DNA from 4 places in the Bacillus sp. P4_D3 genome. Region 1 is predicted to be linked to each of the others. Evidence: riboswitches for the same ligand, from Rfam matches in the RefSeq annotation. Region 1 holds a riboswitch; each other region holds the start of a gene.
The links. A riboswitch is a leader RNA that binds a small molecule or an ion and turns the genes downstream of it on or off. The one in region 1 is predicted to bind S-adenosylmethionine.
Positions count from the first base shown of each region.

Region 2: linked by a shared signal. The riboswitch ahead of mtnK (S-methyl-5-thioribose kinase) and the one ahead of AC1DTM_RS05040 (bifunctional O-acetylhomoserine aminocarboxypropyltransferase/cysteine synthase) in region 1 are both predicted to bind S-adenosylmethionine.
Region 3: linked by a shared signal. The riboswitch ahead of AC1DTM_RS07645 (methionine ABC transporter ATP-binding protein) and the one ahead of AC1DTM_RS05040 (bifunctional O-acetylhomoserine aminocarboxypropyltransferase/cysteine synthase) in region 1 are both predicted to bind S-adenosylmethionine.
Region 4: linked by a shared signal. The riboswitch ahead of mtnW (2,3-diketo-5-methylthiopentyl-1-phosphate enolase) and the one ahead of AC1DTM_RS05040 (bifunctional O-acetylhomoserine aminocarboxypropyltransferase/cysteine synthase) in region 1 are both predicted to bind S-adenosylmethionine.

Region 1 is NZ_JBFUIN010000015.1:25,601-27,803, reverse strand. It holds gene metA (homoserine O-acetyltransferase MetA) at 1-27, opposite strand, end outside; gene AC1DTM_RS05040 (bifunctional O-acetylhomoserine aminocarboxypropyltransferase/cysteine synthase) at 11-1,309, opposite strand; SAM riboswitch class I at 1,402-1,506, opposite strand; gene AC1DTM_RS05035 (chloride channel protein) at 1,826-2,203, shown strand, end outside.
Region 2 is NZ_JBFUIN010000114.1:2,208-4,410, forward strand. It holds partial or broken gene mtnA (S-methyl-5-thioribose-1-phosphate isomerase) at 1-195, opposite strand, end outside; gene mtnK (S-methyl-5-thioribose kinase) at 192-1,373, opposite strand; SAM riboswitch class I at 1,462-1,602, opposite strand; gene AC1DTM_RS13735 (carbon-nitrogen family hydrolase) at 1,674-2,203, opposite strand, start outside.
Region 3 is NZ_JBFUIN010000032.1:20,829-23,031, reverse strand. It holds gene AC1DTM_RS07650 (cysteine hydrolase family protein) at 34-579, opposite strand; SAM riboswitch class I at 821-926, shown strand; gene AC1DTM_RS07645 (methionine ABC transporter ATP-binding protein) at 1,050-2,069, shown strand; gene AC1DTM_RS07640 (methionine ABC transporter permease) at 2,059-2,203, shown strand, end outside.
Region 4 is NZ_JBFUIN010000114.1:5,041-7,243, reverse strand. It holds gene mtnW (2,3-diketo-5-methylthiopentyl-1-phosphate enolase) at 1-1,072, opposite strand, end outside; SAM riboswitch class I at 1,137-1,242, opposite strand; gene AC1DTM_RS13740 (pyridoxal phosphate-dependent aminotransferase) at 1,295-2,203, opposite strand, start outside.

The DNA.
Region 1 (2,203 bases):
TAAATCTTTATCAATTATGATCGGCATGTTGTTTGCCTCCGACTAGCGCTGCTTCTAAATCTGCAATAATATCAGAAACATCTTCTATACCGACCGATAAACGGATTAAATCAGATATAACGCCAGCTAAACGCTGATTTTCTGCGCTTAATTGTCTGTGCGTCGTACTAGCGGGATGTATTACACAAGTTCTTGCATCAGCTACATGCGTTACAAGAGTTGCGAGTTTTACATTTGCGATAAATTCTTTTGCTGCTTCTAATCCACCCTTAATACCAAATGTTAAAACTCCACTAGCTCCTTTTTTCAAATACTTTTGTGCTAACGAGTAATTTTCATTACTATCTAACCCTGGATAATTCACCCATTCAATGCGATCATGATTAGCAAGCCACTTAGCAACTTCGAGAGCATTTTCACTATGACGCTCCATTCGTAAATGCAATGTTTCCAGGCCAATGTTGCTAATATATGCATTGAATGGGCTCATACAGTTTCCGTAGTCTCTTAATAACTGAACGCGTGTTTTCACAATATACGCTGCTGCTCCAAAATTTTGAACATAGCTTACACCGTGATAACTCGGATCAGGTTCGACAAGCTCAGGGTATTTTCCATTTGTCCAATCGAAATTCCCCCCGTCTATTACAATGCCACCTAGAGAGCTTGCATGGCCATCAATATATTTCGTTGTAGAATGGACAATGATATTTGCCCCATGTTCAAACGCCTGGCATAAATAAGGCGTCGCTAATGTATTATCAACGATAAAAGGTACTTCTAATTCTTTTGCTGCCGCTGAAAGTTCTTTGAAATTCAAAACGTTCATTGCTGGATTTCCTAACGATTCTGCATAAACAAGTTTTGTCTTATCATTAGCAAGTGCCGCAATTTCATCTGCTGTTAAATTAGGATTAAAGAACGTAACATCAATGCCAAGCTTGCGCAAACTCACTCCAAATAAATTAAACGTTCCTCCGTAAACAGTTGAAGAACAAAGTAAATGGTCTCCACTACTGCAAATATTTAAAACCGCAAGCATAATAGCTGCCTGCCCAGAAGCTGTTGCAACAGCCCCTACACCGCCTTCTAAATCTGATAACTTCTGCTCAAATGCAGCTAGAGTAGGATTTCCAATACGCGTATATATATATCCTTCTGCCTCTAAATTAAATAGTGCTGCTAAATCATCTGACGTATCGTATTTATACGTTGTACTTTGATAAAGTGGTAAAACACGCGGCTCACCATTTTTTGGCGTATAGCCACCTTGCACACAAATCGTTCCTTTCCCCCATGATTCTCCCATCTCTCATTCTCCTTTCTTTTAATGCAAAATAAAAAACTGCTCCTTTCCTGAAAACAAGAAAGGAGCAGTTTGAAGACACGCTCTAAGGCTCTTTCTTATCTCTCAGGATTATTACCTGCAGGATTTGGCACAATTCCGTTATACGGCTGTTGCCAAGGTTTCATCGGGCCTGTCCCTCCACCTTTTCTTGATAAGACTATGCAATTACCGTTGATTTTATAGCAATAATTTCCTAATGTCAAATGGTTTTTCTGAATGTTCTAAATTAAATATAAGTAATTTAATTTAAACAACAAAAGAAATATATTCCATATTCATTTGAAAAAGACCTTTTAAAAACTCCGATCACTATATAGAATTAAATAAGTGGTTTAACCGCGTTGGTTTCAAATTTTTATGAGACCCTAATATATTGAATAAGCCAACCCCTCAAAAAGATACTATATATATTCAATTCATTTCACACTAGCATATTTAATCCTTTCTACATTAAAACTTACATAACGGAGGTACAACATGACAAATAAAAAGGACATGCACTATATACTCGTCCTATATGGCATTCTTTTAGGCGCTATAGTAGGAGCTACAGTCTGGTTATTTTTAGTTACAATAAATATCGGAATTCACTTTATTTGGGGATACTTACCTACTATTTTCTCTTCTCCTCCTTATTACACCATTTGTGTAACAATCATCGGTGGTATCCTCGTTGGTTTAACACAAAAATACTTCGGTACATATCCACGTCTTATGCCGGAAGTGATGGCTGAATATAAAAAAACAGGTAGAATTGAATACAGTTTTGTACATAAAGCTACTTTAACTGCGCTTATCGTTTTAATATTTGGAGCTAGCTTAGGACCAGAAGCTGCACTTGTTGGAATTATCGGT
Region 2 (2,203 bases), on a different contig from region 1:
CGCCAAACCAAACGCAGCTACAATCCCAATTGCAGGTGCTCCGCGTACTTCTAACATAATGATACTTTTCCATACATCTTCAACATTCGTTAATGTTTTGTATTCAGTGACATGCGGCAACTTTGTTTGGTTTAATACCGCAATGGTATCTCCTTTCCAACTTACAGATCTCGGAATAGTAATGATTGTACTCATGCCTTTACGCCTCCTGAAATTGTATGTTGAAATAATGTTCGGAACAGTTGTATATCTGCGCTCTTTGATTCATATTTTAATAGTTCTTTCCCTAAATAAAGTGCTTGTTTTTTAGCTTGAATTCTTCTTTCTTTATCTGATATTTCATCTAAATCTGCCACGTGTGCTAGACCAATTGTTCTACGAATCAGTTCACATCCAGCAAATCCAACAATATCACTAAAAATATTTTGCAAAATAATTGGTAACCATTGTTTCTCTTTCGTATATACTTCTACACCTTCTCCAATCCATAGCTTTGTAAAAGCTTCTACAAAATAACTCCATGTTTTCTCGATATGGAAAAATAGCACACTTCTTTTTTCCTCTTCACGCGATAACGCATTTAATAATAAATTTGCAATAAATTGGCCAAGATCAAATCCAAATGGACCGTACGTTGCAAATTCTGGATCAATTACTTTCGTTTCAGAAGGCGATGAAAATATACTACCAGTATGTAAATCCCCATGAATGAGCGCTTCTTTTCTCGTTAAAAACTTATACTTATACTGTGCTACTTTTAATTTTAAATTTTTGTCACTCCACAGTTCATCAACCGCTAGTTGTAACTCTGGCTCATAATCATTCGTATCATAATGACCAAACGGATCTGTAAACACTAAATCTTCTGTGATTTTACTAAGATCTGGATTAACAAATTCACTATCTAACACTCTTTTCTCTTCTGAACGTACGCCGAAATCTGAAGTATAAAATAAAACATGTGCTAGAAAGCGACCAATATGCTGGGATAAAAGAGGATACTCTTCTCCGTCTATTAATCCTTTTCTTGTAATCGTTAGCCTTGATAAATCTTCTATTACTGTCACTGCCAACTCCTCATCATGACTGTATACTTCTGGAACGTATTCCGGTACATACTTCGCGAAAATTTGTAGTGCTTTACTTTCAATCGTTGCTCTTTTTATTGACAATGGCCAGCTCTCACCAACTACTTTTGCATATGGAAGTGCTTGTTTTAATATAATTGTCTTCTCTCCATCATCTAATTTGAATACGTAATTTAAATTGCCATCTCCAATTTCATGGCAGATTACATTCGCTTTCTTATCAAAGTATCCATGTTCTTTTGCGTAGTGTACAGCTGTTACTTCTGTTAATGAATAATATCCCATCGTCTTCTCCCCCTTTTAATTCAGAGGTTTTTCTAGCACAGAAAAACCTCTTCCCACAAAGAAAGAGGTTTGAAGTTTATCTTCTCCCCTCTTATCTGCCAGAAAGTTTACTTTCTGCTGGAATTAGCACCGTGCCTTTTGACGTCATAAACGCCCCATTTCACAATGGTATTGCGGTCGGTTGCTGGGCTTCATCGGGCCAAATCCCTCCACCTGCTCTTGATAAGAGTTGTATAATTTTTTGAATTTTTAACTTTATGATGAAGACTATACCAAGAATAAAAATCACTTGTCAACATTTTATTTGTATAATTCTGGACGACGATCTGCAAAAACTGGGATTCCTTTGCGAACCTCTTTAATTTTCTCGAATTTCAGCTCTCCAAATAAAATAAATTCCTCTTCATTTGCCTCTACTACAACTTCACCCCAAGGATCGACAATTAAAGAATGACCTGCAAACTCATTGTTCGGATCCTTTCCTGCTCTATTACATGCTACAACATAACACTGGTTTTCAACTGCTCTCGCCTGTAAAAGCAAACGCCAATGCGCTAAACGTACTAATGGCCATTCTGCTACAACAAATAAAACTTTTGCACCTTTAGCAGTATGAACACGCATCCACTCCGGAAAACGAATATCATAGCAAATTGTGCCAGCGCACTCTACATCATCTAGCTTAAATTCACCTGTCTCATTACCAGCTACTAAATATTTATGTTCATCCATAAGCTGAAATAAATGTACTTTACTATATTCATTGACTAGATTCCCTTCATTGTTTACAACATACATTGTATTTGTAACACCTTGCTCTGTTTGCTTCG
Region 3 (2,203 bases), on a different contig from region 1:
TTCGGTTTTGCTCACTGAAAGGAGTGTTTTTTTTTAGGTCGCTAAAAACTCTTCTGTACTCATTATATTAGCGTATACTCCATTTAAACTCGCCAAAATTGTATTATGAATATAAACAGCTGGTATAGTAGCATTCTTAAATGAAAGATCTTTTGTAGCACAAGCATCGTGTATTACGGTACAGTGAAGGCCAAAATCAAAAGCAGCCCTTACCGTAGAATCAATACACATATGGGTCATCATCCCGCAGATTACGACGTGCTCAATTCCTGAACGTTGTAATCGTTCTAGAAGATCAGTTTCTCGGAAGCTATTTGGATAATGTTTAAGGATAACGGATTCCTCTCTAAGTGGACGGACATTTTCGTGAATATGGACACCTTCTGTATTGGGTAGGAAAAAAGTAGCGCTATCTTTTATAGCTACATGTTGGATATGAAAAATAGGTTCGTTTCTAATTCTAAAATGTTGTAGTAGCTGATCAGCATATTCACTTGCTTCTACTGGATTACGTAATTCCATCTTGCCATTTGGAAAATAATCATTTTGAATATCGACGAGCAAAAGAGCTGTTTTCATATATTTATCTTCCTCCGAATTCATATTGAAATACTGTTATTCAATTAGTAGAGAAGATTCTCCTCTTTAAAAGTATGAGTGAGGAGGATTTTACATAACTATAAAAATTACTATTGTATTGTGATTTTTTATTTGAAAATTTTAATAGAGGAATAATTGATTTTTTTCTGAAAAATGTATTGACTCTTATTATTCTGAGTTCTATAATGAGAATTAATTAAATGACAATTAAATCGATACACTCTTATCCAGAGAGGTGGAGGGACTGGCCCTACGATACCTCAGCAACGGGTTTTTTAATACCGTGCTAATTCCAGCAAGCTTAAAGTAGGCTTGGAAGATGAGAAGATGTGAACGAGTACATAAAAGTGCTCTCCTTCTTATCTTTTACAAGTGATAAGAAGGAGAGCACTTTTTATTTTACCTCGAAAGCTCTACTTCAAGTTTTACAGCATATAGGAGGGAAGAAAATGATTTCTTTTAATAATGTAAGTAAAGTATATGAATCAGGTGGACAATCTGTTCATGCGGTTGAGGATGTAACGCTGTCAGTTGAAAAGGGCGAAATTTTTGGCATTATCGGATTTAGTGGTGCTGGAAAGAGTACGTTATTACGCTTAGTAAATATGTTAGAAAGACCAACTGCAGGAACAATTTCAATAGATGATAAAGAAATTACATCATTATCGGCGAAAGAGTTACGGAAACTAAGACAAAGAATTGGGATGATTTTTCAAAGCTTTAATCTATTTAATTCAAGAACAGTGTTTGGGAACATTGCTTATCCATTAAGGTTAGCGAAATTGCCGAAGAATGAGATAAAAGAAAGAGTGAATGAACTACTAAAGTTTGTTGGTTTAGAAGATAAAGCGAACTATTATCCAGAACAGTTATCAGGTGGACAAAAGCAGCGCGTTGGGATTGCAAGAGCACTTGCGACATCACCGGATATTCTCATATGTGATGAGGCAACATCAGCTTTAGATCCGGAAACAACAACAGAAATTTTAAATTTATTAAAGAAAGTAAATAGAGAGTACAATTTAACGATTCTACTTATTACACATGAAATGCACGTTGTGAAAGAAATTTGTCACCGTGTAGCTGTTATGGAAAAAGGAAAAGTAATTGAAGAAGGAAAACTGTTTGATGTTTTCACACAACCAAAAACAAAGACAACTCAAAATTTTGTACGCTCTGTTATTAATGATCACTTACCAGAAAGTGTTCTAGCGAAAATTCAAAACGGAGGTCAGATTTATCGCCTGACTTTTACTGGGGAAGAAACAGGGCAGCCTGTACTATCATATATTGCGAAAAACTATAACGTCGATGTAAATGTTCTTTACGGAAATATTATTGAACTCCAAAATGTGCTATTTGGAAATCTTCTTGTAGAGCTACAAGGTGAACAGAAGGAAATTCAAAAAGCATTACAACATCTAAGACTGCAAGTGCAGCTGAAGGAGGTAGGAGCTCATGCGAGTTGATTGGAGTATATTTTGGCCTCGCATATTAGATGCGACAGGGGATACCCTCTTAATGGTAATTGTAACCCTTATATTCGCTACAATTCTCGGTATACCTCTAGGTTTACTTTTATACGTAACGAGGAAAGGAAACT
Region 4 (2,203 bases), on a different contig from region 1:
TAATAACAACATCCTTACCAAAATCTCGTAGAATAAAGGGAACGAAACCAGGATGAATTCCAGCAGATGGAACAGAAAAACTTTTCTTGAAATAGTGGTCTTCCTCAGTTAATGCTTCTGTAATGAGAAGAGCTTCCTCTTTTTCTAATGCAACGTTGCCGTATGGTGATGGGAATAAAGAGAAATCAGCACCAGCGTAACGTAGTAATTTTCCAAGTAGTAATGGAGAAGAGAACCCGTATAGTTTCGATGACGAATATGCGCCACTTACAGCAGGGTGTGCCATAATAGGAATTGGAATTTCCTCGTCTTCTACAAGTGATTGCAGTACATCTAATCCATAAGAAAATACATTAAATAAAAGAATGTCTGCTCCAGCTACCACCGCACGTTTCGCGTTCTCTTTTAAATCATAAGTTCGCCCTGTTAAATTTACTGCGTATAAAGTTTTATGTCCGTAAGTTTCGTATACAGATTGTAAAACTTCTTTCCCAGATTCAATTCTTTTTGTAAGTGGTGTTAATGAGTTTTCGAATAAAATTTCATCATCTTTTACAATATCTACGCCTCCAATTGCCTGATCGCGTAGTTGAGTTTTTAAATATCCAATATTCCGTCCTATCATCCCTTTAAAAATACTCATTAGAAGAGGGCGATCTTGAACTTGTAACAGGTTTCGAATGCCTTCGATTCCAAATTTTGGTCCAGGAAACTGTTTCTTTAATTCGTCTGAGAATGTTAAATCAATTAGTTTAATTTCTCCATCTAACGAAAGTTTTCCAAATGTTGTTGTCAAAATGGCTGGTAAGTCGGGGCTAAAGTTCAGCGATGGATAATGAATTTTAATGAGTCCACGTGATACTTTTTTGCCAAGGTAAGAGTTAATATGTTCTTGTTCGTCTAACGCTTCAATATGAATGACATTGCCTTTATGTTGTTTTAATTGTTCTTGTAATAAGTGTGGCAAATGAGTCCAAGAGCCAATTGTTAAACCAATTGCAATTTGTTCCGCTTTCTTTTCTAAGTTGTGAGAATCATCGTGGATTAAATATGTCGCTATAATTCCGCTCATTGTTATAACCTCCTAGTTAAATAAAAAAACCTCTCAGCTAAGGAGAGGTTTTTTTACAACCAGCTCCTTATCTGTCAGCGTAACGCTGCGAGAATTAGCACCGTGTCTACAATTGTAGATCGGTTGCCGGGTTTCGTCGGGCTCGTCCCTCCACCTGCTCTTGATAAGAAGTATTTAGAAATGTTTAAATTTTTAAGATAACTGAATTTTGTCAGATATTTTTTATGTTGTCAATGACTTTTTGAAAAAATTTAATTTATCAATTCGATTAATTGCTTCTCGTAATCTATCTTCTGTATGCAAGAGACCAACACGGACATACCCTTCGCCGTGCTCACCAAATCCAACACCAGGAGCAACTGCAACGTGTGCTTTTTCTAGCAAAATATCAGAAAATTGCTCAGATGTATATCCTTCTGGTACAGGAAGCCATGCAAAGAATGATCCGGTTGGAATATCTACATTCCAACCAATTGAGTGACAAGCTGAAATAAGAGCATTTCTCCGAGATTCATAACTATTAACAAGATCTACCACACAAGACTGCGAGCCTAATAGTGCTTCGCGGGCAGCATCTTGAACTGCACCAAAAATACTAACATACATATGATCTTGCAATAGGTTAATTGTTTCGATGACACTTTCATTCCCCACTGCAAAAGCAATACGCCAGCCAGCCATATTGAAAGTTTTTGATAAAGTGTAAATTTCAATTCCTGTATCTTTGGCGCCGTCTGCTTGCAAGAAACTAACAGGCTTTTGACCATCAAATCCGATAGCACCGTAAGCAAAATCATGAACAACTAATATATTATGTTTACTAGCAAAATGAATGGTTTCATCAAAGAATTCTTTTGATGCAGTAGCACCGGTAGGATTATTAGGATAGTTTAAAAACATTAACTTGGATTTCTTGGCAATAGAGTCATCAATTTTTGTATAATCTGGTAAAAAATTATTTTCTGCAATAAGCGGCATTGTTTCAAAGTGCGCTTTTGCTAAAGCAACTCCGGATAAATAATCTGGATAGCCTGGATCTGGAACGAGAATGGTATCACCAGGGTTTGTAAAACAAATTGGTAATTCTACTAATCCAGCCTTTCCACCAAACAAAATAGCAACTTCAGTTTT